3 regions of the Mucilaginibacter gossypii genome follow, and region 2 is predicted to be linked to each of the others. Evidence: riboswitches for the same ligand, from Rfam matches in the RefSeq annotation. Region 2 holds a riboswitch; each other region holds the start of a gene.
The links. Region 2 has a riboswitch for S-adenosylmethionine ahead of metH (methionine synthase). Riboswitches for the same ligand answer to the same signal wherever they lie in the genome.
Positions count from the first base shown of each region.

Region 1: linked by a shared signal. The riboswitch ahead of J3L18_RS16315 (TlpA disulfide reductase family protein) and the one ahead of metH (methionine synthase) in region 2 are both predicted to bind S-adenosylmethionine.
Region 3: linked by a shared signal. The riboswitch ahead of J3L18_RS08910 (O-acetylhomoserine aminocarboxypropyltransferase/cysteine synthase family protein) and the one ahead of metH (methionine synthase) in region 2 are both predicted to bind S-adenosylmethionine.

Region 1 is NZ_CP071878.2:3,888,606-3,899,194, forward strand. Features, by position in the region: gene J3L18_RS16305 (SusD/RagB family nutrient-binding outer membrane lipoprotein) at 93-1,529, opposite strand; gene J3L18_RS16310 (SusC/RagA family TonB-linked outer membrane protein) at 1,536-4,718, opposite strand; gene J3L18_RS16315 (TlpA disulfide reductase family protein) at 5,054-5,623, opposite strand; SAM riboswitch class I at 5,745-5,858, opposite strand; gene J3L18_RS16320 (isocitrate lyase/PEP mutase family protein) at 6,163-6,951, opposite strand; gene J3L18_RS16325 (YybH family protein) at 7,084-7,464, opposite strand; gene J3L18_RS16330 (DUF6597 domain-containing transcriptional factor) at 7,536-8,351, opposite strand; gene J3L18_RS16335 (glycoside hydrolase family 43 protein) at 8,551-10,589, opposite strand, start outside.
Region 2 is NZ_CP071878.2:5,647,885-5,658,473, reverse strand. Features, by position in the region: gene J3L18_RS23905 (hypothetical protein) at 1-1,190, shown strand, start outside; gene J3L18_RS23900 (methylenetetrahydrofolate reductase) at 1,293-2,249, opposite strand; gene metH (methionine synthase) at 2,477-6,181, opposite strand; SAM riboswitch class I at 6,386-6,496, opposite strand; gene J3L18_RS23890 (Bax inhibitor-1/YccA family protein) at 6,630-7,361, opposite strand; gene J3L18_RS23885 (hypothetical protein) at 7,531-8,097, opposite strand; gene murQ (N-acetylmuramic acid 6-phosphate etherase) at 8,200-9,009, opposite strand; gene J3L18_RS23875 (S41 family peptidase) at 9,118-10,589, shown strand, end outside.
Region 3 is NZ_CP071878.2:2,098,733-2,109,321, forward strand. Features, by position in the region: gene J3L18_RS08875 (hypothetical protein) at 22-498, opposite strand; gene J3L18_RS08880 (SDR family oxidoreductase) at 724-1,536, opposite strand; gene J3L18_RS08885 (menaquinone biosynthetic enzyme MqnA/MqnD family protein) at 1,686-2,429, opposite strand; gene J3L18_RS08890 (histidine phosphatase family protein) at 2,443-3,069, opposite strand; gene mqnE (aminofutalosine synthase MqnE) at 3,182-4,375, opposite strand; gene J3L18_RS08900 (hypothetical protein) at 4,469-4,987, opposite strand; gene J3L18_RS08905 (trans-sulfuration enzyme family protein) at 5,084-6,199, shown strand; SAM riboswitch class I at 6,419-6,529, shown strand; gene J3L18_RS08910 (O-acetylhomoserine aminocarboxypropyltransferase/cysteine synthase family protein) at 6,776-8,095, shown strand; gene J3L18_RS08915 (homoserine O-acetyltransferase family protein) at 8,186-9,241, shown strand; gene J3L18_RS08920 (homoserine dehydrogenase) at 9,241-10,476, shown strand; gene clpB (ATP-dependent chaperone ClpB) at 10,552-10,589, opposite strand, start outside.

The DNA.
Region 1 (10,589 bases), 1.8 Mb from region 2:
CCAAAGCCATACCGCAAATTTCAGCTTTATTTTCAATAAAAAACGGATTTCCTTTTGGAGAAACCCGTTTTATTTTACGAAGTGACACTTGTTTAGTTTACATCAAACCAAAGCTTGGTAGTAAGCGCATCGGCTCCCTGTGCTGCTACTGCCGACTGGTAATTAGTTTTGTTCAGCGATTGCTCTGTTCCCGGATAAATAAACCTTACCGGTATTTTACCATTAAGTGTACCTGCAACTGCCGGCTGTAATTGCGGATAATCAAGCCTGCGCCATTCGGTCCAGCCTTCCAATCCCTGGCCAAACAGCGCTAACCACTTTTGCTCGCCTATTGATTTTTTATAATTAGAAGCATCATATTGCACTGCCGGCTGCGCTATATAAGTAGCGATATCAGCCGAAGCAATACTGTACTGTGCCAACGCAGCAGCAACCGCCTGACTGTATAATGAAGCGGCATCTTCGGTAGTAAAACCGCGAGCGGCAGCCTCTGCCCTGTCAAACAAGCTCTCCGCATAGCTTAATATTACAGCAGGGGCATGTGGTGCACGAAAATAAGTGCCTGGTTTAGAAGTTTTGGTGAAGCCGTAATTGCTGGCATCGCCCACCAACAAACCGTTTGGCAAGCCAACATAGGTTTGAGGCGTTACATCCTGTGTTTTAGCGGCATATATTGATAAGCGGGGATCATTAAGTGCAAACAGCTTATCAACTATAGTTTTGCTGATACGGTAATCGTCACGGGTATCAAACAGGTTGCTTACCGGATTTTGATTTGGCGAATCTAAATAAACCAACTGCGCGGTTTCGACATTCGAACTGATGTATGAACCGCCTTCGGTCTTAATATCATCTAATACTTGCTTAGCTTTTGCAGGTTCCCTATCGGCAATGAGCAAGGCGATGCGAAGCCTTAACGAGTTGGCAAACTTTTTCCATGAAGCAATATTGTTGCTATAGATCACATCTCCTGCTATAGCTTTGCCTGATGGATCAAGCGCCGTTTGAGCAGCTTTAAGGTCATCCAGCAAAGCAAAATAAACATCCTTTTGGGTGTCATAAGCCGGGGTAAGGTACTGATCAATATTGGTGGCCCGCCTGTAAGGAATATCCCCATAAGCCTCTGTTAATAAGCTAAATGCCCATGAACGAAGTACCAGTGCAACGCCTTTATAATTGGTATTACCCTGGGCATCGGCAAGTTTGATGATCTGGTTAAGGTTTACAATGCTTTTTGAATAGCCCGTGCTCCACAGCTCCTCAAACGCACTACTGGCGTAAATATACCTGTCGGGGTCGGTGTATTGAATTTTAGACCAATACTGCACAAAAAGCAGACTGGCATCCATGTTATTGGCTACACCCCAATAGGTATCTGCCGTTGCTTTGGTGGCTGCGGTTAATAAATAGTCGGGCTGTGCTATTTGTGAGCCGTTGGGGTTTTGATTGATCTTTAACAGATCCTTTTTGCACGATGTTACCGATAATAAAACCGCGGCAGATAATATGCTGATATATTTAAGTTTCATGATGTTTTAAAATTTAAGGTTTACGTTGAAACCGATGTTACGCACGGTAGGCAGGGTAAGATCTTCGAGGCCCTGTCCGTTTCCTGCATTAAAGGCTGTTTCCGGATCAATATTCGGTGCGTTTTTATGGATGATCCACAAGTTACGGCCAACTACCGAAAATGTAGCTCCCTGGAAACCAATCTTATTCACCCATTTAGCAGGTAAAGAGTATCCCAGTTTTACTTCGCGAAGCTTGATGTATGAGGCATCGTAAACAAATGCTTCGTCAATATTGGTAAAGCCTTTGTAATATGATTGCGCAGGGATAATAGTGGTATTTGGCGAACCATCGGCCTTAACGCCTTTAAATATCATACCATCATTATAAACGGTTACACCCCCAGGGGCTGCACCGGTAACCTGCACAGCAGCAGCCGAAGTATTGTTGCCCGGGTAATAGTAACTTAAGCCTCCGTTAGCAGCGCCACGGCCCGGTAAGGTAGAAGCCAACACGCCGGTATAAGTACCTGTACGGTTGGTGTTTGAATAAATGGATCCGCCAAAACGTGCATCAACCAAAAAGCTCAGGTTAATCCCTTTGTAGGAGAAGCTGTTATTGATGCTTCCCAACCAATTTGGAGTGAATTTACCTAAATAACGTTTGGTGGTATTAAATACAGGTGTACCATTAGCGTCGATAATAATCTGACCTGAAGCATTACGTGTGTATGCGGTACCATACAAAGCACCATAAGGCTGACCAAGCGATGCTAAAACCTGCACTGTACGATCAGTGCCTAATACCACACTCTGTAAGCGGCCATCGGCATCAAGCGAAGCTACCTTACTGCGGTTTAACGAGTAATTTGTATTTATGTCCCAGGTAAATCCATTTGATTTAATTGGCGTAACACCTAACTGAACCTCGATACCTTTGTTATTAAGACGGCCACCGTTTATTACTTTTTGGCTGAAACCGGTTGATGAACTTACCTGTACGGTTAGGATCTGGTTAATACTGTTGGTGTTATAAGCACTTACATCTAAATGTACGCGATCATGGAAAAAGCCTAATTCAAAACCGGCCTCTGCCGATGTAGTGGTTTCAGGCTTAAGATGATCGTTCAGATCAATATTAGATATACTCTGTTGCGGATTTGAGCCAAAGAGGTTTGAAGATGTATAAACGTTAATTAACTGAAATGGATCTGTCGCCTTACCTACTTTTGACCACCCACCTCTTAATTTAGCATAACTAAGTACATCGCTTTTAATGCCTAATGCTTCAGATAATATTAAACTGCCATTTACGGAGGGATAGAAATATGACAAGGCATCTGCCGGTAAACTTGACGACCAATCATTACGGGTTGTGAAGTTGATGAACGCGTAATTTCTGAAACCAAGCTGTGCCGAACCAAAATAGCTATAGGTTTTAAGTTTCCCATAGTAATTTGTAGAGACCAGTGGATCGCGGGAGTTGCTCAGCGTGTACAAGCCAGCAACTGCAAGTTTCGGAGCCAACTGATCATTATTTTCGGTCGTCCTCACAGCTATGTTACCACCACCAAATACATCAAGCGAAAAATCGTTATTCAGCTTTTTAGTGTATTGCAACCTGGCTTCGGTGTTATTTTCGTTTACGCTGTAAGCATCCTCTTCGTATGAGCCAAACGGTGTTCCATTGGTGCCGTAGGCTACTTTAATCTTACGCCGGTCATTATAATAATCGGTACCGGTACGGAAGTTTGCTGATAGACCGTCAATGATTTTGTAATTCAGCTCGATACTACCTATCAGGTGATTTTTGTGTTGGCCTACTGTGTTTTCATAAGCCAGCCAGTATGGGTTGCTATAGTAACTATTATTCCAGTTAAAGGTATTACCATTGGCATCCTTGTAATTTTTAAGCCTGTTGATATCAACCTGGCGGCCAAACCAGGTAAACTGCAGCATGGTGCTGGTTGCACGTTTTCCATATGCACCAGGCAGGTTATCAGCATCATCTTTACTGTAATCAACAATTGTATTAACGGTCAATTTATTGTCGATACGATAGCTTGAGTTTAAAGCAAAAGAGTTACGGCCTTGTGAGGTATTGGGTACAATACCGGTTTGGTGCAGGTTATTATAGGATAACCTGAAATCGCTTTTATCGCTGCTGCTCGCAATAGCAATGCCATTATTGAGTGTTACACCGGTTTTAAAAAAATCTTTTACGTTGTCGGGGTGTGCCACGAAAGGTACGGCCTGCCCATTTGAATAAAACTGTGGAATCAGTGAACCATCCAAAGCAGGGCCCCAGCTTTCGTCAACACCATCGTTAACGCCGCCGCCTTTACCATCTACATAGCTGAATTTCCCATTTGAGCCTTGACCATATTGATTTTGATATTCGGGCAATACCTGTACGTTTGAAAAGCTGGTATTGGAGTTTATAGTAACACCTAATCCTTTTGCCCCTTTGCCTGTTTTAGTGCGGATGAGGATAACACCCGCGGCTGCACGTGAACCATAAAGCGCAGCTGCATTCGGGCCTTTCAATACACTTACCGATTCAATGTCTTCAGAATTTAAATCAGAAATGGCATTGGAGAAATCTCTTGAACCATTAGTGCCCAAAAACTGGCTATTATCAACAATAACCCCGTCAACTACAAATAAAGGTTGATTTTCCCGTGAGATAGACGTTTCTCCACGGATAATGATACGGGATGAGCCCATATCGCCCTGGCTGTTGGTAACCTGCACACCGGCAATTTTACCTGTGAGCGCGTTAACAAAATTGGTTTCCTTAGCTTCAGAGATATCTTTCGATTTAAGCCCTTGTACTGCATATCCAAGCGATTTTTTATCCTTTGAGATATTGAGGGCCGTTATCACTACCTCATTCAGAGAATTTGGTGCTTCAACCAAAACCACGTTTAAGGTAGTTATTCCTTGCGTAATCGGGATCTCCTGGGTTGTAAAGCCAATGTAGCTAACCCTAAGCACATCATTAACATTGGCGTTGATGATAAACTTACCATCAACATTGGTTTGTGCACCCGTGGTTTTACCTTTAACAGATACGCTAACGCCCGGCAACGGCAACCCATCGGATTTGGCGGTTACCACTCCGCTAATTTTAACGGATTGCCCCGCAACCGTCTGGACGAGAATAAAAGGCAATATAATTGCCAGTAATAGCTTGTAAATTTTTAACATGATAATTAATAATTGAGATTAATTTTTGATGCCTTTACCAGTACAAAAGACATGGCTATCGCCTTAGCGGGCATAATTTGCCCGGCTCATAAGCCTATCGTAACTGTAAAGAATTGATTAGGGGATGGTAATTATTAAGCTAAGACAAGCTGCAGCAAGCCCGCATTTAAACACCATGCATGCTGTAAATGATTAACAGCAACAATGCATGCTTTGCATATTGAGACAGAAGGATTTGCAGATTGACTGGCTTTCCGAAACGAAAGTTTTCTTGTGTAAAAAAGTAGATTCTGTTTTCATAAAACGGGTATTAAATAAGTACTGATAGATTCTTTTTAATTGATAGACGCTGTTTTGTTGTTTACCAAAGCGTCCACAGCTTTTAACATGGATGCAAATTCCTGTTTATCGTACAAGCGGGTGAGGTAAACAATTTTCCCATCCCGATCGATAACCACATTGCGGGTAACACCGCTCTTTTTGCTGGCAAACCGGCCAAAAATCTCAGCACCAGGATCGAGTGCCAACGGATAGCTTATATTCATGACCTGGTGAAAACTTTTTACTTTGTTGAGCGGTTCATCGCGGTCAACGCCTATTAAAACAAGGCCTTTATCTTTATAAGTCTGCCAGATCTCTTTTTCCAAATGCGGCATTTCTTCTCTGCATACGCTGCACCAGCTTGCGGTAAACTGCAGGATAACCACCTTACCACGCAACTTCGTTAAAGAAGTTTTTGTACCATTGGTCAATACGAGCTCAAAATCGGCAGGAGCAAGATCACCGGTTTTTATGATATAACCGCGGTCGTCAGCTGTCGGATCAATTGCCTTGGTGGTCTGCGCAACAGCCGGCAATGTTGTTATGAAAAGCAAACAGGTAAAAAGTAATTGTTTAATGTTCATTGCTATACAGGTTAAACCGTAATATCATCCCGGTGATATTTTCAATATTTTAATTAGCAAGAAAAATGAAGAGGGAAAAGAAGTATACAACACCTTGCACTATACAAGGCCATAGCGTATTACATTATCTTTTCTACCCTATTTTGGGCAGACAGGAATTAGCACCTTTATAACAGTGGGCTTACAGGTTGCTAAGACATCACAGGGCCTTTCCCTCAGTCTTTCTTGATAATTAAAATATTCAAAGAACCGATTTGACGATGCAAATATATATAAATTCTACTAAAACCATAGACTTTATATAATTATTGCAATAAAATGAATTAACACTTTAAAGTTCTGCAGGCTTATTTACAGAATTTGTTTACTGATTGGATTAGCTGAAACTTTTTGAAGATAAGTTCCATAACAACAAAAAGTCCCTAACGTTCGCTGCCGGGACTTTAACCTAAACTTATTTTGCAGATTATTAAACTACCTTATAATAAGGTGAAACAAGGCAATTAGGTTTTTAATTATTTAGCACTTTTATTCGCCTGTTAACTGGCAGTCCCGTTAAAAAGGGCCGCAAAGCTATTTTCGGCTGTTATTTTTTCGATCAAATTTTCCAGTGACCGGTAGATGTTCATATTCAAAAATGGGCCTGCGCTAATCCTTTTAATGCCCGCATTTTGTAACGCTTTAAAATCCGGAAGGCCGGGCATACACATTACGCTAACCGGGAGGCGCGATAAGGCCGTTATTTTTTCAATATCTGCTATTTGGGTAATGCACGGAAAAAATAAACCATGCACACCTGCACCCTGGTAAAGTTTAGTACGGGTCAAAGCGTCTTCCAGTGCGTTAGGTAAACCAAGCAGAAAGGAATCGGTCCTTACATTTATAAATACCTCTACCCCTGTGGCGCTTAACAATGAAGTTATCTGTTTAAGTTTTGTGGCAAAGCCTACGGCATCAACAATACTTCGCTGGCCATTCACCACTATCGAATCCTCTATATTGATACCCACAACACCGATATTATATAGTTTGGTGATGTTACTGCAGATAGCCTCCGGTGTTTCGCCATAACCACCTTCAAGGTCGACTGTTAGCATGGCTGATGTTGTTGCAGCTATGCGTTTAACAACAAAAAGGTAATCCTCAAAACTCATCTCTTCGCCATCTGCAAAGCCTAATGAGCTGGCAACAGCCGCGCTTGATGTGCCGATTGCTTTAAAATTTAATTTATCATAAACCTGGGCGCTTTGTGCACTCCATACATTGCCAATTTGTAAAGGTTCGGTTTGATGATGCAGGGCTAAAAATTCATTGAATCTATTTTTCATGTTCTTGTTTTTATTTTATGCTCAAAATTAGCTTGAGCATTTTTCTAAAAATTGTATAAAACGGAAGAGATTAGTGAAAGGTGAAACAATAATGGCCGAATAAATCCGGCCATTATTGTTTCTGAATCTAAATCAGGCTACGAGATTAGCCTCAGCTCCAAATGCATGATCGATGACAATTTTCCAGCTGCCGTCGGATTGTTGTTTCATTAACTCTATCCCTTTTGCGGCAATCTGTGTTTTGCCATTGTCGGTAATGCTCCACTCCGATCGGCCGACCGCTACATCGCCTGATTGCAGACAGTAAACTGTTTTGATTTCCATTACTCCGGGCACAGCGCAGATGCTTTTAACAGCCTCTTCAAACTGGGCCCTGCCTGATACTTCTTTTCCCGGTTCCGGAAAAATAATACCGTTGGCATCATACACATTCATAACTACATTTACATCTTTGGTGTTAAAAGCGGCCGCAAGTACTGCGTGCACTTCCTGTGGTGTTTTTGCTGATTTCATTTTGTTGTTTTTTTTATATCAGCAAAACTATGTAGCTCGAATAGCCCAAAATTGTATAAAACGGAAGAGTATTAACTACCCGCCAGGGCCTGGTTTATAGGCGACGCCTGAGCAGCAAATGAGTTAGGTGTAAAACCTGTAAAAAGCTTGAATTCCTTTATAAAATGTGCCTGGTCAAAATAACCGGCGCTGTAGGCTACATTCGTTAGCTTTTCTTCATTAGCGCTAACCAGGCTAAGGCTATGCTGAAAGCGGTTTATTTTGTAAAATAATTTTGGCGGTAAACCTGTATACTGCGAAAAAAGGGTATTAAGGTGCCGTGAGGAAATGTTATAACGGCTGGAAATGGACAGGATATTATCGCCGCTGTAATTCTTTTTAAGACTGCTGACAATATCCCCGATAAATTTGATCTTCGAATACTTTTTTTCGGTCGCCGATAAACGGCTCCGCAAATAATCTTCAATCATGGCCACCTTCGCATTCAGGTCGGCGGTCTCCAATAATTTTAAATAAAGCGTTCTTAATTTAGGTCCGAATACGTGCGTGGCATCAACAATTTCGTTGTTAAATTCTGATACATTTTCATCAAAAAAATAAGCTGCCGAGTGCGGGTAAAAGCGGAAGCCCAGCATGATATTTCGCCCTACCGATTGTATTGCTAAGGGTTTAGTGATCTGCCCCCAGAGCTCTACAGGAGGAGTGGTAAAAAATGTATCGCCTTTCTTTGATCTCCAATTTCCGGCACCGAGGTTAAAGATTACCTCCATGGTACCGCTCGGGAACACAATATCATCGTAGCTTCTGTCCGAATCAGATTCATACAGATAGAAGCACTTAATGTAAGGCTGTAGCCTTGGCTCCGGAAGCAGCTCTTTGAAAACCATGATTACAAATATAGGATACAACCAAGTTCCCAAATTGTAAAAAACGGAACATATTTTTAGTAGCTTAAAGCGGAAGGCATAAAGCTTAAAGGCAATATCTGTTTAACTAATTTGCATAGATTTTATATAAAACAAAAGCTGCCATGTGAACCTTCAACTCGTTCACATGGCAGCCATATTATCATTCAATAACCCGCATTTACTTTTTCACATGTACAGGTTTAATGCCTTCATGTGTAGGCGTAACCTGTTTAATCAACCCTTTATCGTCAAATTCCATTTTATCAATACAAACCTCGCGGTTGTAGCCTGCGGCATCGCCCATGGTAATGCCTTTAGGATAATTGAACCGGTGATAAACAATATACCATTCATCTGTACCCGGGATCTGGATAACTGAGTTATGGCCGGTTCCGTAAACGCCTTTAGCAGCATTTTTGGCAATAACCGTATTTTGCTGAGGAATCTCGATTGGCCCCAATGGAGATTTAGAAGTGCCATAATGCACGCTATAATTAGGGCTCCTGGTATCATTTTCAGACCACATGAAGTAGTACGTACCGTTGCGGTAAAACACATAGGTGCCTTCGTTATAATGAGCGTAAGGTGTAAGGATTTTGGTGGTGCCTGGCTTTAACGAAATCATATCATCGTTTAACTCGGCTACAGCCATATAACCATTTCCCCAGTACAAATAGTTTTTGCCTGTTTGCGGATCGGCAAAAACATCGGCGTCAATCTGCTGTCCGCCTTTAACACCTTCAGGCAATTGTGCTATCAAAGGTTTACCCGAGTCAGTAAACGGCCCTGCCGGATCATTTGCCGTCGCCACTCCTATTTTTTGAGCCGCAGCAAAATAGTAGAAATATTTATACTCATTGCCGATCTTTTTTTCGATGATACAAGGAGCCCAGGCATTCTTTTTTGCCCAGCTCACGTCCTGCGGTAAATCAAGAATCTTACCCTCGTCTTTCCAGTTAACCATATCATCCGAAGAAAAGGCCTTGAAATACTTGCCCGACCAGCCATCAAAACCGTCGCTGGTTGGATAGATATAAAACTTGCCTGTTTTTTCGGCGTACAGGATTTCCGGATCGGCATAGTATCCAGCAATAGCCGGGTTATGGGTTTCCTGGGCTGTAACCTCAAAAACCTGCGTTTTTTTACCTGCAATGGTTACCGAATATTTAACCGGGCCTTTGGTAAAATCCTGCGGCTTTATAGGGCTGATAGTAACGCCGGGGAACAAGGTAAACCGGGGATCAAATGATTTTAAATTAGTACCCGGTATTACAGGCAGGTGAACTTTATGGTTCGCCGTATCTAAAACGATATTGATAGTTTTAATCTGCTTGTTTAACGGCGCAAGTATGACATCTTCAGGCGTTTCCCATTTCGCAGTTAATGCCGCCGCTTCCTTTGAAGTTATTGGCATCACTGTACCATGGCGCGGATGAAAATTCATGGATACCTCATCGTCAATCAGTTTAAAGTTTTCGAGATCGGTTGTCCTGGTAAACTGGTATTTACCCTGGGTATACATATCATACATCAAAATATAACCGCTACCATCGTTTAATTTAAAAGTACCTGCCCCTTCTACCGGGTCTTTGGTTTGCTGTACGTATTTATCACGCAATACATAGCCAGAAGTTAGCTTATCTGATACCGCTATTTTTATACCTGCACCCGATCCTTCTGTTTTAAAAAACAGGTAATATTTATTGTTCTTGTAAACAATATCGCCGTCTATGCAGGCACCGCCATCCGGCTTAAAGAAAAGCTGTTTAGGCTCGGTTTCAAGACCTGTAAAATCTTTATTGGCATAAGCATAATAGATCTTGTCTGCCTCTTCGCCAAAACGCATCGACCAGTAGATCATATACTGTTTCTTCTGCGGATCATAAATGGTTTGCGGTGCCCATACCCTGTTCACGCCTGCAAACTTTTCATAAAGTTTGGTGATATCAATGGTTTTCGAGCTCCATTGTACCAGGTCGGTTGATTTGAGCAATACCATAGAATAATCCGGTCCCCAGCCATATTTTTCGGTGTTCATGTCTGTGGCAACCATATAAAATGTTTTACCGTCGGCAGCTCGCATAATATGCGGATCCCGAACGCCGCCGGTAGCACTGATATCCGCTGAATTTAAAACGGGGTGATTGTTATTCAGCGCACGGAAATGATACCCATCGTTACTCAAAGCAAAACGAATTTCTTCGCCGCCTTTGCTGC
Region 2 (10,589 bases):
TGCTGCCCTGGCTTAACGTAGAATGGCCCGCCGGGCCTGACTATTATTTCAGGATCGAGAGCTCATCAGGAACGGTATTGTTAAATGAAGACCGTACCCGTGGCCGGCAGAACGACAGGCACAATGCCAATAACTGCTTTTGTGTAAAACTTTGTACCAAGGGTGGTGGCGAAGTGCCCTGGTTTACTTCGGTAGGCTATTTCAGCATTACCTCGGATATTGACGCAGGAGGCAAAACCCTCATCAGCAAATTTGGAGCGGGTGGCACCGGCTTCGGTTTCTTTGGTTCGGTTAAGCTGGGGGGCTATGCCACCAAAAAGGTGCCCACCGCGCCGGCCAGCCCGCTTTTTTACCGCTTTTTATTCTCGACAGATAATGTGAACTTCAACCCGGTAACTACCGCCCAGATGGAAACTACAGCCTTAAAAGTTGCCACCCGGCAAATCACCTGGAATGGTACAACCGCCTTTCAGGATGTAGTGATCGATATCAATCAACCTGCTTCCGTGCCCGATAGCGTTCCGGCAGATAATTATCCTAACCCGATCCCGGATCATGTGCTGCACCCGGATGTTAACGGCTGGGTACGGGTTGACCAACCCGCGCTTGATAATGGCTTTTATGGCTCGTTGTTTTACTTAAACACAACTACCATTATCGGCGGCGGCGATGCCAGCGCCGGGTTAACGCCTGGTTTAGCTGTGCCTGTGGCAGATCAGAAAAACGGCAGAATGTTATACATCCAATTTCAAACTACTGATGATCCGGCTAATCCAGGCTCGCCAAACCTGAATACCCAATCGCTTATCGGCAAAATCTATGTGAATAACTGGAACGAAGTGAACCTGCTGAAGCTGGAGGAGCTTTTTGCTGGCGGAGGCAGCGGCTGCACTCCGGTAAGCGGAACCGCCCATGCCGATTACACAGTTGATCATGAACTGATTGCCAGCTGGTCGCTGGGTGTATGGTCAAACGCTACGGGTACGGTCAGCGGTTTGCCCAGTGGCACAACTCCGCGCGGAGATGCTAAGAAATTTGACATGGCCTCGCCGTCACCATTTGTTTTAACTCCACCTTTTAGCGCATGGCCCTCATGCGCCTATAGCCTAACCCTGACAACCTATCGCAAATTAACCACCGGCGAAATTAACGACTGGGGAAAAACGAACCAGGTTATCTTTTGCAAGTAACCTGCATGTGAACGGGGGAAGAGGGTGCCGTTGCATGTCGGCGCCCTCTCATTTTATTAAATCTGGGAATGGTTAGCCCACAATAAACATTGTGAAAAGCTCTTAAAATATCGCCTCCGCAATCCTTTTAGTAGGCCCGGCGTTACTCATGGTATAAAAATGCAGTACCGGTGCGCCAAAAGCAATCAGTTCTTTACACTGTTTAATCATCCATTCAATGCCTACCTCTTTTACATCCTTTTCGGTGGCACAGGCGTGGATAGCATCGCTCAGATCTTCCGGAATATCAATATGGAATGTCTTTGACAGCGTAACCAATTGTTTTGATGATGTGATCGGTTTCAGCCCCGGAATAATAGGCACATTGATGCCATTGGCCCGGCAGCCGTTTACAAACTCCTTGTATTTACCAATATCAAAAAACATCTGGGTTACAATGAACTGTGCACCCATTTCTACCTTTTGCTTCAGGTATTTAAAGTCGGTTTTAAGGTTCGGGGCTTCAAAATGTTTTTCGGGATAACCGGCTACGCCAATACAAAAGTTTGTTTTGGCTGTATTACCATGGTCCTCATGCAAATAAATACCGTTGTTAAGGTTTACCACCTGTTGCAGCAGATCGGTAGCATAACAATGACCGTTAGGTGTAGGTACAAATGATGAATCCCCGAGGCGAGCGTCGCCGCGTAAAACCAGCACGTTTTCGATGCCTAAAAATTCCAGCTCGATAAGGGCATTTTCAGTTTCGTCTTTGGTAAAGCCGCCACAAAGCAGGTGGGGCACGGTATCAACCTTATACCTGTTCATGATAGCCGCGCAGATGGCAATAGTGCCCGGGCGTTTGCGGTACGATAGTTTCTCGAGCAAACCGCTTGGATGCTGCTTGTAAATAAAATCCTCGCGCAGGGTAGTAACATCAATAAACGGAGGTTTAAACTCCATCAGCGGATCAATAGCATTATAGATGCCCTGGATACTTTGCCCCTTTAAAGGCGGGATCAGTTCAAAAGAAAAGAGTGTTTTGCCATTGGCGTTTGCTATATGTTCAGGTATTTTCATTTGACCCCTAACCCCCAAGGGGGAATTTTTTTATTTAAGTTTTATAATTACAATTTAAGTTCCCCTCTTGAGAGGGGGCGCGGTGGAATTGTGTGTTGGCGGGGTGTATTATGTGGCGTTTATTTTTCGCTCCGTTAATACACCCCTCCACCCCTCTCAAGAGGGGAATCGCACAAGCCCTCGCTTTGTCGTTTCTTCCCTTACTCCCCCTTTAGGGGGCCGGGGGGCTAATAATTAATATTCGGCCCTAACCATCTTTCCACATCCTCCAATGGCATTTGTTTACGGATAGCATAATCCTCAACCTGATCCTTACTGATTTTACCCAAGCCAAAATATCTTGCCTGCGGATGTGCGAAGTAGAAACCGCTTACCGATGCGGCCGGCAGCATGGCCAGGCTTTCGGTTAGGTGCATGTTTGCGTTGTCTTCTGCTTTTAGTAATTCAAACAAGGTGGTTTTTTCGGTATGGTCCGGACAGGCCGGATAACCCGGTGCCGGACGGATGCCCTGGTACTCTTCCTTGATCAGGTCGGCATTGCTTAGCTGTTCGCCTTTGGCATAGCCCCAGTATTCCTTACGTACCAGTTCGTGCATTTTTTCGGCGAAGGCTTCGGCAAGGCGGTCGGCAAGGGCTTTGGCCATAATGCTGTTATAGTCGTCATGGTCGGCCTCAAACTCAGCAACCAATTCATCACAACCTAAACCGGTTGTTACCGCAAAGCCGCCGAAATAATCAGGCACACCGCTTTCTTTTGGTGCGATAAAATCTGACAAGGCATAATACGGATCATTCTTCACCTTTTCGGCCTGCTGGCGTAAGGTATGGATGCGGTTTAAAACTGTTGTGCGACTTTCATCGGTATATAATTCAATATCATCACCTACGGCATTGGCCGGCCAGAAGCCAATTACACCTTTCGCGGTGAACAGTTTCTGGTCAACAATACGTTTCATCAATACCTGCGCATCATCAAATAGTTTTTTGGCTTCAACGCCTACAAACTTATCGTCAAAGATCTTCGGATAGCTGCCGCGAAGTTCCCAGGTATGGAAAAATGGCGTCCAGTCGATATAAGGCAGCAACTCTTCCAGCGGGAAATTCTCAAATACTTTGGTGCCTGTAAACGCGGGTTTCGGCGCCACATCGCCATCCAGGCTAATCTGGAATTTACCGGCACGGGCTTCTTCGATAGTTACAAAACGCTTGTCCGATTTTTTGTTGGCATGTGCCTCGCGGGCTTTGGCATATTCATCCTTAATGCCCTGGATATAGGCATCCCGGTTGTCCTTGCTCATTAGATTGCTGCAAACGGTAACGCTGCGCGAAGCATCCAAAACGTGAATGGCAGCCCCTGAGTATTGCGGCGCCACTTTTACGGCAGCGTGAATGCGCGACGTTGTAGCACCACCAATGATTAGCGGAATGGTAAAACCTTCGCGTTCCATTTCCTTGGCAAAATGTACCATTTCATCAAGCGATGGGGTGATTAAACCACTTAACCCAATGATATCAACGTTTTGCTTTTTAGCCTCTTCAATAATGCGTTGCGCGGGCACCATCACACCAAGGTCAATCACCTCAAAGTTGTTACAAGCCAGCACTACGCCAACTATATTTTTGCCGATATCATGTACGTCGCCTTTTACGGTGGCCATTAACACCTTACCGGCGTTGGCGCGCTGATCGGCATTTACGTTGTTCTTTTTTTCTTCCTCAATAAAAGGCAGCAGGTAAGCCACAGCCTTTTTCATTACACGGGCTGATTTTACCACTTGTGGTAAAAACATTTTACCGGCACCAAACAAGTCGCCTACGATATTCATACCGTCCATCAACGGACCTTCAATAACCTCAAGGGGTTTGCTGTAGGCCTGGCGGGCTTCCTCCACATCGTCGTCAAGGTATTCAACAATGCCTTTTACCAGCGAGTGGGAGAGGCGCTCCTGAACGGTGCCTTTGCGCCATTCTTCGTCGCGTACTACTTCTTTGCCTTTACTTTTGATGGTGTCGGCAAACTCAACCAGGCGCTCGGTAGCATCCGGGCGGCGGTTAAGGAGTACATCTTCTACAAGCTCCAAAAGGTTTTTCGGAATTTCCTCGTAAACCTCCAGCATCCCGGCATTTACAATACCCATATCCATACCCGCTTTAATAGCATGGTACAGGAAAGCCGAGTGCATAGCCTCGCGCACGGTATTATTACCCCTGAACGAGAATGAAATATTACTCACACCGCCGCTCACTTTAGCGTGCGGCAGGTTTTGCTTGATCCAGCGGGTAGCTTCAATAAAATCAACCGCGTAATTATTATGTTCTTCCAGGCCGGTAGCAACTGTTAAGATGTTTGGGTCGAAAATAATATCCTGCGGCGGGAATCCTACTTCGTTCACCAGTATATCGTATGACCGTTTACAGATCTCGATCCGGCGCTCCAGTGAATCGGCCTGACCGGTTTCGTCAAAGGCCATTACAACGGTGGCAGCACCATAGCTTAAGATTTTCCGGGCCTGTTCCTTAAATTTTTCTTCGCCCTCTTTAAGGGAGATAGAGTTCACGATACCTTTTCCCTGTACGCATTTTAAACCAGCCTCAATCACCGTCCATTTGGATGAGTCGATCATAATAGGCAGTTTGGCTATATCCGGTTCAGAAGCAACCAGGTTCAGGAATTTTACCATCACAGCCTCCGAATCAATCATGCCCTCATCCATGTTAATATCGATGACCTGCGCGCCGCCTTCTACCTGTTGCAGAGCAACACTTAGAGCTGCCTCATAATCTTCGGCGAGGATCAATTTGGAAAACTTTGGTGAACCGGTGATATTGGTACGCTCACCCACATTAACAAAAATGCTTTCGGGTTTTATGGTAACGGATTCCAAACCGCTCAGGCGCATGTCCGGCTCAATTTCCGGAATGGGGCGGGGCGGATATTTGGCAGCCTTATCGGCAATACATTTAATATGCTCGGGCGTGGTACCGCAGCACCCACCAACTATATTAACCAGGCCGGCTTTGATAAAATCGTCAACCTGGTGAGCGGTTTCATGCGGAGTTTCGTCGTATTGACCAAACTCATTAGGCAGACCTGCATTGGGATAGGCCGATATAAACACGCCTGCTTTTTCAGAAAGCTCGGCCAGGTGCGGACGCATTTCCCGCGCACCCAAAGCGCAGTTTAGGCCTACCGATAGCAGGTTGGCATGGCTTATCGAGTTCCAGAAAGCTTCGACAGTTTGCCCTGAAAGGGTCCGGCCTGAAGCATCGGTAATGGTTCCTGAGATCATGATACCGCCCGAATCCCTGAAAGCAGGGAAATCTTTACCGGCTGCTTTACATTCCTGCTCATAACGTTTTATAGCGAACAAAGCAGCTTTGGCATTCAGGGTGTCAAATATGGTTTCAACCAACAACAGGTGCGATCCTCCGTCAACCAAACCGCGTACCTGGTCATAGTAGGCCTCGGCCAGGTCATCAAAAGTAACGGCGCGATATCCGGGGTCGTTAACATCAGGCGATAAGGAAGCAGTACGGTTGGTTGGGCCGATGGCACCGGCAACAAAGCGCGGCTTTGCAGGGTTGCGACGGGTATATTCGTCGGCTACCTCACGGGCAATGCGTGCACCCTCGTAGCTTAGTTCATAAGCCAGTTCTTCCAGGTGATAATCGGCAAGGGAAATTACCTGTGTGCTGAAAGTGTTAGTTTCAATGATATCCGCACCGGCATCCAGGTATTCGGCATGGATGGCTTTGATAATATCAGGGCGCGTGATATTGAGCAGGTCGTTATTGCCCTGCAGGTCGCTATGATGATCGCGAAAACGCTCGCCACGAAAATCCTTCTCGGTAAGCTGGTACCTTTGAATCATGGTACCCATTGCTCCGTCAATCACCAGGATGCGTTTCTGTAATTCTTTTCTAATGTCCATTTTTTGAGATGTGAGATATGAGATATGAGATGTGAGACCTTGGCAAAAAGTCTTTGCCAGATCCTCAAATCTTTAATCCCATATATCTGATAAAAAGACACTAAACAGGCAACTTGAAAAAGCAGATGCTATCTCAAATCTCACGTCTAATATCTCAAATCTAAATACAGCTTATCTCGAAAAGTCGGGTATTGTTATGACTTTCGCTTATCTGTCTCAGGGGCCGTTTGGCTGCTGAGTAGAATGTAGCACCTTGTGAAGCACAGGTTGCTAAGACATCGCAGGGTCTAATCCCTCCGTCTTTCTCCATAAGCACTGCAAAGTTGCGCAATAAAGTTATCATTTGCAAGTGTATAACGTACGCTAAATATCATAGCTAAGCCACATTGTTAAACAAAAAAAGCCGCCTTTTGCGGAGGCAGCTTTCTGATTGAATTTCTTAATGAGATTATCTTCTTCTGCCGAATAAACGGAGGATCATAAAAAACAGGTTGATCAGTGTGATGTACAATGTTAGTGCACCCATCAGGGCCAGTTTTTTCGAGCTTGCATCACCGTATTCAATACCTGCTCCAATGCGTTTTAACATTTGCATATAGTAGGCAGTTAAACCAGTAAATACAGCTATGCCTATGTAGCTGATGATGTAACTCATTTGTTCGCTGTGCATAAAGAAGTTAGCTAATGAAGCTACAAAAATCCCAATGAACAGAATGTACATGATTGAACCAAACTTTGTTAAATCCATCTGGGTAGTATAACCGGCAATGCCCATAATACCGAAAGTTACTGATGCGGTAATGAAAACACCCAATATTGATGCAGATGTGTAGATCAGAAATATCAAACTTAAGCTGATGCCAATAAGCGTTGCATAAGCTACGAAAAGCAGCACCAATATCGGATAAGAGATTCGGTTATAGCCAAATTGCATTACCAATGAAAACGCCAGTGGCGAAAACAGCGCAAAATAGCCAAAACCTGTAAGGCCGCCTGTTGGTGCAACGATCAGACTGATCAGGCCCATATTTAAAAATAGATAAACTGTTATTGCTGATACGCCAAGTGCAACGAACATCCAGCTGAAAACGCCGGCCATAAACCTGCGTGAAGCAACTTCTGATTGATCCCTAACTTCGATTACATTATCGAAGTTGTATTTAGATTCTTTAAATTCCATTTTGTGTTAAAAATTATAATACGAATATATAAATAAAAGGTGAATGCAACATGAAGAAGCAAGACTGCAAGAGTCAAGAAACAGGAAAGTTTTCCGAAATGTCTTGTTTCTTGATTCTTGTTTCTTGACTCTTGTAGTCTTGATTTCTGTTCTTCCTGACTCTGTACCCCTAATTCAATCTCCTCATCAACTGCTCTTCAACCTTTTTGAAAACCTGTATGGGTTTCAGGGTACGCCAGCCAATGCTATCGAGTTCGCCGCCAAAATTGATGTAATAGTCGATATTGCTGTGTTTAAATTCGTCTATCACGTGTTCGCGGAAGTTGATGCCTGCTATCCAGCCGTCCTCTACATCCTGGAACCACTCTTCGTAATAGCAATCATCGCTTGAATGAAAGTTGAGTACGTTTTCGCCGATCAGGATAAAATGAGTGATGCCATTATCTATCATCAGGTCGAGCAGCTCACGCTTCAGCATCATAATGTCGTTATTGATGGCATCATTCCATTCACCTATCAGCTCAATAATTGTGTAGCCTTTATCATAATCGGCAAAAAGCACTTTTAAATAAAGGGTATTGGAGCCGAATGAGTCCCATTGCGGGTGCAGCAGGTAATTGTATACCTGCTTGTCAAATTCAAATTCGCTGTATTCTGTCGCATAGAAAGGCGAAAACTCATCTTCTGATGCTATGTAATCGTCTCTCCAGCGGTAATATGGTTCAATATCGTGCATGTTTTTGATTTCAAATTGTCTGAACCCGAATTTTTTGAATTTGAGAATTTATCGAATACAAGCATCTTCAAATTTCCAAATCAACACATCTTCAAATTCAGTTTATTTTTTTAAATAATGATCAACAGCGCTTCGTACGCTGCCGTATTGTTTCAGTAACCCGGCTGCTTCTTCTTCGTTCAGCCCGGTTTCGTCCATTACCATGCGGGTGCCCCTGTTCACCAATTTGTGGTTGCTCAATTGCATATCAACCATCCTGTTCCCTTTTACACGGCCAAGCTGGATCATGACACTTGTGCTCAGCATATTTAAAACTAATTTTTGTGCGGTACCGGCCTTCATACGGGTCGACCCGGTTAAAAACTCAGGGCCTGTTACTACTTCAACAGGGTACTGTGCCACAGCCGCTACCGGGCTGCCGCTGTTACAAACAATACAGCCGGTAACTAAATTATGCTCATTGGCTGTTTTTAAGCCACCGATCACATACGGTGTAGTGCCCGAAGCGGCTATGCCAACAACTACGTCTTTATCATTAATGTCAAAGGCCTCTAAATCTTTCCAGGCCTGTACAGCATCGTCTTCTGCAAATTCAACAGCTTTGCGGATCGCACCATCGCCGCCTGCTATTAAGCCCACCACCATATCAAACGGAACGCCGAATGTTGGCGGGCATTCCGATGCATCAACCACGCCTAAACGGCCACTGGTGCCGGCGCCTATGTAAAATAAACGTCCGCCGTTTTTCATCCTTTCTGCGGTGATAGTTGCCAGGGCTTCTATCTGTGGCAATGCCTTTTCCACAGCCAGCGGAACCGTTTTATCCTCGTTATTAATGTTTTCTAAAATTTCCCTTACGGTCTGTTTTTCGAGGTTTTTATAGTGCGATTCCCTTTCGGTGGTGGTTTCCATAGCCTATTTTCAAATAATTTATAACAAAATTCGGTAAAAATCATCAAATGCAAGGGCGTGGGTAAAAATTATTGACCCTGCAATTATTAACTTTGTGTGTAATAAGTTATGAAGAGGACCGCGGGTGTAATTTTCCGGACAATAATCCTGCTGCTGGTAGGGGTGATGATAGGCCAGGTGCTTAACAAGGATTTTGCCGCGCGTAACCTTGGCTTCTCCTTTGTGAGTAATAGTAAAATAGCAAAGGTGCTGCAACTGGTTGACCGCAACTATGTTGACAGCGTTAATATCGATAGTATTGAAGGTGTATCGGTAAATAACCTGCTTCAAAACCTTGATCCGCATTCGCTTTATTTACCGCAGCAGCAGGCGCAATCCATTAATGAACGGTTAGACGGTGGTTTTAACGGTATTGGTATCGAATACCAGTTACTGCGTGATACGCTGATCATTACGCAGGTTTATGCCGGCGGTCCGGCCGAAAAAGCAGGCTTACTGGTGGGCAGTAAGGTGATCAATGTTGACGATAAAAAATTTTCGGGGAGCAAGCTAACAGCCTCCCGGATAAATGGTGTTTTCAGGGGTGAAAAGGATGCAGAAATAAAACTGAGTGTTGTGCCTCCGCTGAGCAAAGATTTAAAAATACTTACGGTTAAACGGGGACATGTTGACCTAAGCAGCGTTGATGCCGCCTATATGGCCGATGCTAACACCGGCTATATCAAGATCAGTAAGTTTTCGGCCACTACCGACCTCGATTTCAGAAAGGCGTTAACGGCGCTAAAAGTTGACGGTATGAATAAATTGCTACTCGACCTGAGAGGCAATGGTGGTGGCTATCTTAACGCCGCTACTTCATTAGCCGATGAGTTTTTAACTGATGGAAAGCTGATAGTTTATACCAAAGGTATTCACGAGCCCCGGACAGATTATTTTGCCACCGATTCGGGCATGTTTCAGAAAGGGAAACTTACCGTGCTTATTGATGAATATTCGGCCTCGGCCAGTGAGATTTTAGCAGGGGCCCTGCAGGACCTTGACAGGGCTACTATTGTTGGTCGGCGATCATTTGGTAAAGGTTTGGTACAGCAGCAGTTTGCTTTTGACGATGGTTCAGCAGTGAATTTAACAGTGGCCAGGTACTATACCCCTTCGGGCCGCTCTATCCAGAAATCATACAAAAACGGGGTTGACAGTTATCGCAATGAACTTGCCCAGCGTATGCAAAAAGGCGAACTTTTTTCAGAACAAAGCAACCTTAATGATAGTGTTTTTAAAGGTACCCCATCATTCCATACTTCAAGCGGGCGTAAAGTTTTTAGCGGCGGAGGCATTATGCCCGATGTTTTTGTACCGGCGGATACCAGCAAATTCACCCCTCTTATCCAGGACCTGAGCCAGCAGCAATTATTTACCGCTTACGTTGTTGACCGCCAGCAGCAATTACTTAAAAAATATCCGACTGAAGCTGAGTTTTTAACTCAATATGCTGTTAGTAATGACGAGGTAGATAAATTTATACTGTATGCCTCGCAAACCATTAAAGAAATGGATTCGCACGAAGTACAGATCTCAAGGGA
Region 3 (10,589 bases), 3.5 Mb from region 2:
CATTGCTATAATTTTTCGGAGTTATTTTACTTGTTGGAAAAACTCGATGTTAGCTTGTTGAGTAATCCTTACCAAAACTTCGTGTTTGTCGTTTTTCAAGTCAACAAAATATGAAGTTGGCTCGATGGCGTCATTGATTGAAGTGTTAGCCTGGTAAACGATAACTTCGCCTACTTCGTAACCTTTGTAATCGCTGTTGATTTGTTGAAGGGCTTTTGCAGGGATAGCTTTGTTGTCAACACGTTGAGTTGTACCTAAAAATTCACCTTGCAGGTTGTAGAAAGCAGTTTTTTGAACGCCATCAACAGTGAAAGTAGCTTTTTGAACGTTTTTGGTTACAGTCCAGTTAACGTTGGTAGCTTCAGCGAAGTCAGCAGTAAAGCCGTGTAATGCTACGTAAGAAACGTTGGTACCACCATCTGATTTTTTGCCACCATCAGCGAAAGCGTTAACGGTAAATAAGGCTGCAGTTGCTATTGTTAAAAATATCTTTTTCATGTTCGTTTAAATTTTAAATCCTGCAACAAAAATACGCTACACTTGTCAATATTTAAAATTTTCTTGAACTTTTATGAATATTTAATAATTATAGCCTTTTATAGTCATAAAATTTAAATTTTATCAATAACCTTAGTGTATATTTTACAATATCTAAAAGAAAAAACGCCAATTAATGGCGTTTTTTCTTTGCTAAACCGATTTATGTTGTCATGAAAATGTCATTTAGCCATTATCTGCAAAGCCCGGGTACAAAGTCATGCCCCCATCTGCAAAAATTGTGACCCCGGTAATGTAATCCGAATCATCTGAAGCCAGCCAAACTGCCAGTTTTCCGATGTCAGCCGGCTGGCCTATCCGGTTGTAAGGGATGAGCGTCAATAATTTATCCAGCGCTTCCGAGGTTTCCCAGGCTTCCTTATTAATAGGTGTTTGTATAGCACCCGGCCCTATCCCATTCACCCTGATCTTATGCGGAGCGAGTTCCTGTGCTATGCTTTTCATAAACATCATAATACCTCCTTTGCTGGCCGCATAGTTTACATGGCCCGCCCAGGGAATTACTTCGTGCACGCTGCTCATACAGATAATTTTGCCCGCAGCTTTGCTTCCGCCTTCAACAACACCGCGTTTTATAAACTCTTTAGCAGCCTCCCTGGCACAAAGAAACTGACCGGTTAAGTTAATGCTGATCACTTTATTCCAATCGTCGAGCGTCATATCAACAAATCTGGCATCTTTTTGCAAACCGGCATTGTTTACCAAAATGTCAATAGTGCCATATTGCTTAAATATTTCGGCAAACATGGTTTTTACTTCGTCCTCATGGCTTACATCGGCCTGAAATGCAAATGCCTCGCCGCCTGAGGCCTTGATTTGGCTTACAACATCATCAGCGGCTGCTTTATTATGGGCATAATTAATCAGTAATTTGGCTCCGGCAGCGGCCATAGCTAATGCGACACCTTTGCCAATGCCGCTATCGGCGCCGGTTACGAGGGCAGCTTGTCCTTTTAATAGTTGGGGAGTATTGCTCATAGATAAACGTTTTTGTGTTTAAGATAAGCAATGGAATTGAGAAGGGAATTGTTTTTGCCAGAACCGGGATTTATGTGATTATTGGATTACATAACCAAACAATTCTGATCCTGTAATCCTAAAAATCCACCCAAATCCAGGTTCAGAGATTACAACGCCTTTATATAATCATGAAACAGGTACAGGGCCTTCTTTTTATCCGCTGTTAAATCATAATCTATTTTAACCATCAGGTAGTCGACCAGATCAAAATCATCGCGCATGGGCAGTTCTTTAAACAGATCTTCGCGATGATCAAGGCCGTACTTTAACGACTCGTTAAACTCATCCATAAATTCCCGCGGGATAGGTTTATTGGCTATCCAGGCCGCAAATGTGAAAGGCAGGCCGGTCATTTTTTGCCATTCTTCGGACAGGTCGTAAACGTATTTGTATTGTTGTTTTTTGCCGAAGGTGCGGTCGCCTATTTGTACAAAGGCGGTTTGTTCATCTGCAGATTGAGCATAATCCGGCGCATTACTTACCTGTTTGGGGTTTACCAACCAATGGTTTTTCAGCAGCACGCGGGCAAGATTATTTGAGGAGCGCGACTGCGGATCGAGTTGAATAGTAGTTACGTCCTTAATATCACTATTGCTGAAAATAAAAACGGAGTTTACCGCGCCTACGGCACCAATGCAGTAATCAGAAACAATTTCCCATTGCGGCAAACTCAGTGCTGCAGCAACCGGGATCAGACCGATATCAACCACGTCGTCGATAAGCTTTTGGGCACAATCTGACGGGATATCAAGGCTCAGGTCGATTTTATTAATAATGTCGGTATGTTGAATGCCGTATAAAAAGGGTTTGGTATTAGTGTAGCTTACTGCTGATATTCTAATCTTGTTCACAAATTCGCTATTTCTATTCTTCGGAATGTTTGAGATGTTCGGCATTGTTAAAGTCGATAATTTCGAACCTTTCGCCATTGTAGGTTACCTTATATAATACCAGGTTTTGGTGCGGAAAGTTATCCATTTCGGATAAGGGTTTACCGGTAAGGATACAAAGCAAAAGGCGCAAAGCACGGCCATGCATACATATAAGCACCGTTTTTTCTTCGGGGTGGCTCATAATCACCTCCATGGCCTCACGCTGACGCACCTCAACCTCAAGCGGACTTTCGCCCCCTTCAAATTTACTGTCGAGCTTGCCATCCAGCCAATCACGCATAATCTGCAGGAAAGCGGCCTTATTATCGATAGTTGGCGACTGGCCTTCGTGAATGCCCCAGGCCAGCTCATCCAGTCCCGAAAGCTTTTCATAAGGTATCCCGAGGTCGATAAAAGGCTGAATGCTTTGTTGGGTACGTTTTAACGCCGATATGTAAATTTTATTAAACGGAACGGTTTTATAAGCCTCAAAAAACTGACAGGCCTGTTTACGACCTTCGTCATTTAAATCGGTATCCACACCGCGGCCCTGTATAATACCAAGTTTGTTATACTCAGTTTGGCCGTGGCGTACTATATATAAAGTTTTTTGTACCATTTTCTTGAGCCCAAAGCTGAAAGCCGAAGGCTTAAAGCTTTTTTGCTTTTATCTATGCTAAATTTATTGCTTTGCTTTAAGCTTTCGGCTTTTGGCTTTCAGCTTAAAAAGCTTAATTAATTACCGGTAATTTGTAATACTGCGGTTTCGGTTCGTCGCCGAACACAAAGTTGGTATAATCCGTTACTACGTTATATAATGTGTCACGTTCAATAGGCTGGCGGCCCACATGTTTAATTAATTCTACTACTTGTTTGGTGCTCATGCCGGGATGCTGCTCTTCGGCGCCGGCCATTGAGTAGATTTTGGTGGTATCATCTAATGTTCCATCAATATCATCTACGCCAAAATTAAGCGAAAGTTGCGCGGTAGTACGGCTGATCATAGCCCAGTAAGCTTTAATATGATCAAAGTTATCCAGGTAGATGCGGGCTACGGCGTAGTTTCGCAAGTCTTCAATCACTGAAACCTCGGGCACGTGCGACATCTGGTTATCCTTATTACGGAACTTAAGCGGAATGAATGTCTGGAAACCGCCTGTTTTGTCCTGCAACTGGCGTAAACGCTCCATGTGGTCGACACGGTGTTTATATGCTTCAATATGCCCGTAAAGCATGGTAGCGTTTGAACGGCCGCCAAGCTTGTGCCATTCTTCATGAATAGCCAGCCATTGATCGGCAGTACATTTATCTTTCGAGATCTGATCCCTTATTTCAGGATCAAAAATTTCAGCGCCACCGCCGGGGATTGAATCCAGGCCTGCTTCCTGCATCAGGCGCATGCCTGTGGCGTAATCAATTTTGGCTTTTTTAAAGATGTAGTGATATTCAACCGGGGTTAATGCCTTAATATGCAATTCCGGGCGATGCGCGCGGATGCGGGCGAAAAGTTCCTGGTAAAAAGGCACATCATATTGCGGCAGCACACCACCTACAATGTGAACCTCGGTAACCGGTTCGCCATCATATTTGGTAACCATGTTAAACATTTCATCCATGGTGTACTCCCAGCCTTCCGCCTTTTGTTTCAGCAGCCGCGAGTATGAACAAAATTTGCAGTCGTAAACGCAAAGATTTGTGGGCTCAATATGAAAATTACGGTTGAAATAAGTTTTATCGCCGTGGCGCTCCTCGCGGATGTAATTGGCTAAAGTGCCAAGATAGCCAAGTTCGCCCTGCTCATAAAGCAAAACGCCTTCATCAAAAGTGATGCGTTGTTTGTCAAGAACTTTTTGAGCAATATGCTTTAAATCAGCAGATAAATTCGGATCGTTAAGTAAAAACTGTAAATTATCTGAATTATGCATCAATTAAAAATTTGGTCAAAGGTACTAAAAAGCACAAAAGTAATATGCGTTATGACACATATCGGCCAAATTTCACGGTAAATTACATTAAAGTTACAGAGCCTTGATCTCGCTTATGGAGATGCCTATCGCGCAATCATCCTGGCAACCATTAGGTACATAACTGGCTCCTGATATCATGCCATTATTATTGGTTTCAAAATAAACAGTGTTTGTTTTCTTGTCTGCCGCAAGCCATTCGTTCTTTGCCTTTTTATATACTTCATCAAGAGTGATCGACGCTGCGCCCGAACTATGTTGATCTAACGATGCTTTATTCTCATGCCATTGGTCTCTTATAGTTTTAACAGGAGGCATATTTGCAGTTTTATATTCCAAAACATATGATAAAAAATCCCTCGCTGTAACAACGCCATTTTGAACGGTGATCTTGGTTTCGGAGCCATAACCAAAAACTGAACCGGCATTAACGGTATAAGTATAGGAGTTTTTACTTTCGGCTTTAAAGTTTTGCCATGCTTTATAGCTTTTGTCATAAGCGCTATCATTGGCATCTTTTTTACAGGCAGATAGCCCAATAATTACAAACAGGAAGATAAGGCACTTTTTCATGCGGTTTGGCTTTTAAACTTATTCGATAAAAAATATAAAAACGCTACAGCTAATAACAAATATTCTTGTTTATTTTGGGCGATAACACATTATGCCATGAAAATTGAAACTATAGCCATACACGCCGGTAACCATGTTGATGAAGCAACAAGGGCCGTTATACAACCCATTATTATGTCAACCACGTTTGAGCGCGGTGAGGATGGCGGTTTCCCGGCAGGTTATATTTACAGTCGCTCATCGAACCCCAATCGTCACGCATTGGAGCATGTGCTGGCAAAGTTAGAGGGAGGTGTTGAAGCAGCTTCCTTTTCATCAGGTAATGCGGCCGGGATGTCGGTATTTCAATCATTGGAGCCGGGCACGCATATTATCGCTCCTGATGATATGTATCATGGCTTACGTAATCAGCTTAAAACCCTTTTTGCCGGGATCCTTACTTTCGATTTTATCGATGTAAATGATACCGGGGTTTTACAACAGCACATCAAGCCCGAAACAGGTTTGATCTGGATTGAAACACCATCGAACCCCCTGCTTAAAATAACCGATATTAAAAAGGTGGTTGCTATTGCCAAATCAAAGGGCATTAAAGTTTTGTGCGATAATACATTTGCCACCCCTATGTGCCAGCGACCACTTGAGTTGGGCGCAGATATGGTTATGCACTCAGCCACCAAATACTTTGGCGGGCACAGCGACCTGATGGGCGGCGTTTTGATTACTGCAGAGAACAACGATTGGTGGACAAAAATCCGCCAGGTGCAGGAAATGGGCGGCGCTATCCCCTCGCCTATGGATTGTTATTACCTGGTACGCAGCATCAAAACCCTGCCATATCGCGTAAAGGGCCATGTACAAAACGCTCAATTACTTGCCGAATATCTTGAACAGCACCCTCATGTTGAACAGGTAATGTACCCTGGTTTGCCTTCGCACCCGCAACATGAGATAGCTAAAGATCAGATGCTGGCTTTTGGCGGGATGTTATCTTTTACTATTAAGGGCGATGAGAACGACACGCATAACATTATTAATAAGCTGAAACTATTTATCAAAGCTACCAGCCTTGGTGGTGTTGAAAGCCTAATAGAACACCGCGCTACTGTTGAAGGGCCGGATACCAAAACACCACGAAACCTGCTAAGGGTTTCGGTTGGACTGGAACATATTGATGATTTGATAGCGGATATGGAGCAGGCCCTTGCTTAGGCCTTTTAAGGTAAATAAGGTAAAAGGATAAAGGCGAAAGGTAGCTGCATTTGTCTAAGCTTAAAATTGTTCTCGAATGAACCTTTTGCCTTTGGCCTTTTACGTTTCACCTTCAAAAAAAATAAAATTTGGTACATTAGCTCATAATCCCTTATATTCGCAACAATATTTGGTAGTGATACCAACGTCGATCAATCCTCCGCACATAGTTCGGGTGTTGATTTATAAAGAAGCGGCGAGAGATCAGGCTCAATGACCCGCTGGCAACCCTTCAATGTTGAAGAAGGTGCCAATTCCTGTCCCGGCAAATAACACCGGGGAATATAAATTTATAACCATGAAAAGTTTAATTAAATTTACGCAACGCAACACTTTTTACACCGCAAACGGTAACATACAACGTATTAGCTCCCCTATTGGCTGTATTTGTATGTGTTGCTGCTGTTGATGCTTAGCAAGCTCCTGTTTTTCATTCTCTGAAAAAAGCGTGTTTTTAAACCGGTTGTTTTTAAACCGGCTTTCCAAATTCATCTAAACATTCAAAATCTAAATTAAACACATTAAAAAATTACAACTATGTCTGCCTTAAAATTCGAAACCTTACAATTGCATGCCGGCCAGGAAGTTGATCCAACAACAGGTTCACGCGCTGTGCCCATTTATCAAACTACTTCATACGTATTCAACAGCGCCGAACATGGCGCAAATTTATTTGCATTAAAGGAGTTTGGTAATATCTATACCCGCATTATGAACCCTACTACCGATGTGTTTGAAAAACGCATCGCGGCGTTAGAGGGCGGTGTAGCTGCGCTGGCAACAGCCTCTGGCCAGGCATCCCAATTCCTTGCCCTTAATAATATTTTACAGGTTGGCGATAACTTTGTTACTTCACCTTTCCTATATGGCGGTACTTACAATCAGTTTAAAGTAGCTTTCAAACGCCTGGGTATCGAAGTACGCTTTGCCAAAGATGATACTGCGGCCAGTATCGAGGCGCTTATTGATGATAAAACAAAGGCCATTTTCCTGGAAACCATTGGTAACCCGGGCTTTACCATTGCCGATTTTGAAAAGGTGAGCGAAGTTGCCAAAAGACATGACCTGCCATTAATTGTTGATAATACTTTCGGTGCCGGTGGTTACCTCTTCCGCCCTATTGAACATGGCGCTGATGTGGTTGTTGAGTCAACAACCAAATGGATTGGCGGACATGGTACCAGTATTGGCGGCGTCATTATTGATGCAGGCAATTACAATTGGGGTAACGGTAAGTTTCCGCAATTCACTGAACCATCTGAGGGGTACCACGGGTTGATATTTAACGATGTATTTGGCATTGGAGGCCCGTTTGGCAATATCCAGTTTATTATCCGCGCCCGTGTTGAGGGATTAAGGGATTTCGGCCCGTCGCAAGCTCCGTTCAATTCATGGTTGAATATCCAGGGACTTGAAACACTTTCTCTGCGTGTGCAACGTCACGTTGATAATGCCCTGCAACTGGCCAAATGGCTGGAGCAGCACCCACAGGTGGCAAGTGTAAATTACCCGGGACTGGAATCATCGCCATATCATGAGCTGGCTAAAAAATATTTAAAGAATGGTTTCGGTGGCGTATTGTCATTCGAGATTAAGGGGAGTAAAGAGCAGGCTAGCAGATTGATCAACAACCTGAAACTGGTTAGTCATTTGGCCAATGTTGGCGACGCAAAAACACTCATCATTCAGCCATCGGCAACTACGCATCAGCAATTGTCTGATGAAGAGCAATTGGCTGCCGGTGTTACGCCAGCTTCATTGCGAGTGGCTGTTGGTATTGAGCATATTGACGATATTAAAGCTGATTTTGAGCAGGCTTTTGCAAAAATCAAGCAAGGTGAGGGTGAGTTAGTTTAATAATGTATAGTTTTTTTAAGTGATATAGTAAACGTTATTGCAGGTTGCAGCCGGAAATACCGGTTGCACCTGAAATAACAAAACAACAGAATGAACGCAGAGATATTTAAATACACTAATACTTTTGAATTTGAATCGGGCCGTACAATTGAAGGTTTAGAAATAGGTTTTCACACTTATGGCCGGTTAAATAAGGAGAAAAATAATGTTGTTTGGGTTTGCCATGCGCTTACTGCCAACAGCGATGTATTTGACTGGTGGAAAGGGCTTATTGGCGAGGGTTATTTTTTTAACCCGGAAGAGCATTTTATAGTTTGCGCCAATATTTTGGGTTCTCCTTACGGCACTACAAGTCCGTTGAGCATTAACCCGGTTACCGGCCAGCCATATTATCTTTCATATCCCCAGTTTACTACAAGGGATATGGTTAAAGCGCACCAGTTGCTTGCCCAGCATTTAAACATCAATAATATCAGTGTATTAATTGGAGGTTCGTTAGGTGGCCAACAGGCTATGGAATGGGCTATTATTGAGCCAGAGCGGATCAAAAATCTGATCCTGATAGCTACCAACGCCAAGCACTCGCCATGGGGCATCGCCTTTAACGAGTCGCAGCGTTTAGCTATCACAACCGACCGCACCTTTTACAGCAATACGCCCGAAGGCGGTCAGAAAGGCTTAAAAGCTGCGCGCAGTATCGCGCTTTTAGGTTATCGTACTTATAAAACTTACGGCATTACCCAACAGGAAGAAGCCGACGATGTGCAGGACAATTTCCGTTCTTCATCGTACCAAAATTACCAGGGGCAAAAGCTGGTGAACCGCTTTAACGCCTATAGTTATTGGTACCTGACCAAAGTGATGGACTCACACAATGTGGGCCGGGGCCGTCACGGTGTAGATAAAGCGTTAAGTCTCATCAAGGCAAAAACATTAGTTATTGGCATCTCGTCGGATGTTTTGTTCCCTGTTGAAGAACAGCAATACCTGTTCAGGCATATCCCAAAAGCTGCCTTTTCCGAGCTGGATTCGTTTTATGGGCACGATGGATTTTTAATTGAAACAGAAGCATTAACAAAAATATTCACATCATTTTTTAAAACCGATGTGAAAGGAAAAATTATAGAACTGCAACGTACAGCGTAATGAGTAAAAAGTTAAATATCGGCCTCTTCGGATTTGGAGTTGTTGGCCAGGGGTTATATGATATCATCAAAACAAAGCATTTAAATATCGAGATAGTAAAATTTGCTATTAAAGACCCTAATAAAAAACGTTCTTTACCGGCACATTTATTTACTACCGACAAAGAAGAACTGCTTAATAACCCGGAGATCAATACCATTGTTGAACTGATCAATGATACCGAAGCTGCTTTTGAAATTGTTTCAAGGGCTTTAAAATCTGGCAAAAACGTAGTATCTGCCAGTAAAAAAATGATCGCCCTGCATTTGGACGAACTGATCGAAATCCAGCATCAATACGGCACATCATTATTATATGAAGGCGCTGTTTGCGGTAGTATCCCTATTATCCGCAATTTGGAAGAGTATTATGATAATGAACTACTGCATTCAATCAGCGGTATTTTCAATGGTTCATCAAACTATATCCTTTCAAAAGGCTTTATTGAAGGGCTCGATTATGATAGCGCATTGAAACAAGCCCAGGACCTGGGTTTTGCTGAAACCGACCCAACAAGTGATGTTGGTGGTTTTGACGCCAAATACAAATTGGTTATTGCCGCGGCACACGCATATGGTGTAGTTGTACAGCCCGATGAGGTATTTAACCTGGGAATCCAGAACCTTGCAGCTGCCGATTTGCAATATGCCCGCGAAAAGAACCTCAAAATTAAACTGGTGCCGGTAGCCAAAGAACTTGACGACCGCAACGTTGCCCTGTTTGTATTACCTAAGTTTGTAAACGACAAAGAGTTTTTATACAACGTTGAGTATGAATATAACGGCGTAACCGTACAGGCCGCCTTTGCCGATCAGCAGTTCTTTTTTGGCAAAGGTGCAGGTGGGCATCCTACCGGCTCGGCTGTACTTTCGGATATAGCGGCATTACGTTATAACTACCAATACGAATACAAAAAAGCTAAAGAAAAAACAGACCTTAATTTTACCAATAACATTGAATTAACCATTTACCTGCGTTATGATGACGAGGAACTGGTTGAAGCGCTGAATTTTGAACACATCAATGAGCGTTACTATTCAGGTAATTATAAATTTGTGATAGGAAAAATCAATTTGCAAAATCTGATCGCTAATCAACATCGTATATCTGAGAGTAAGGCTTTCGTAGCCTTTGCCGATCAGCTTACGGGGGTCAGCTTAGCATCGGTAACTAAACAAACAGCTGAAGTTTTTTAATAGATTCTCGGTTGTTAATAAAAAAAGGCTTCTCAAATTGGGAAGCCTTTTTACATTTAATTATTTTTCTACAGCTTATTTAGCTGGTTCCGTAGCTTCTTTAGCCGAGTTCA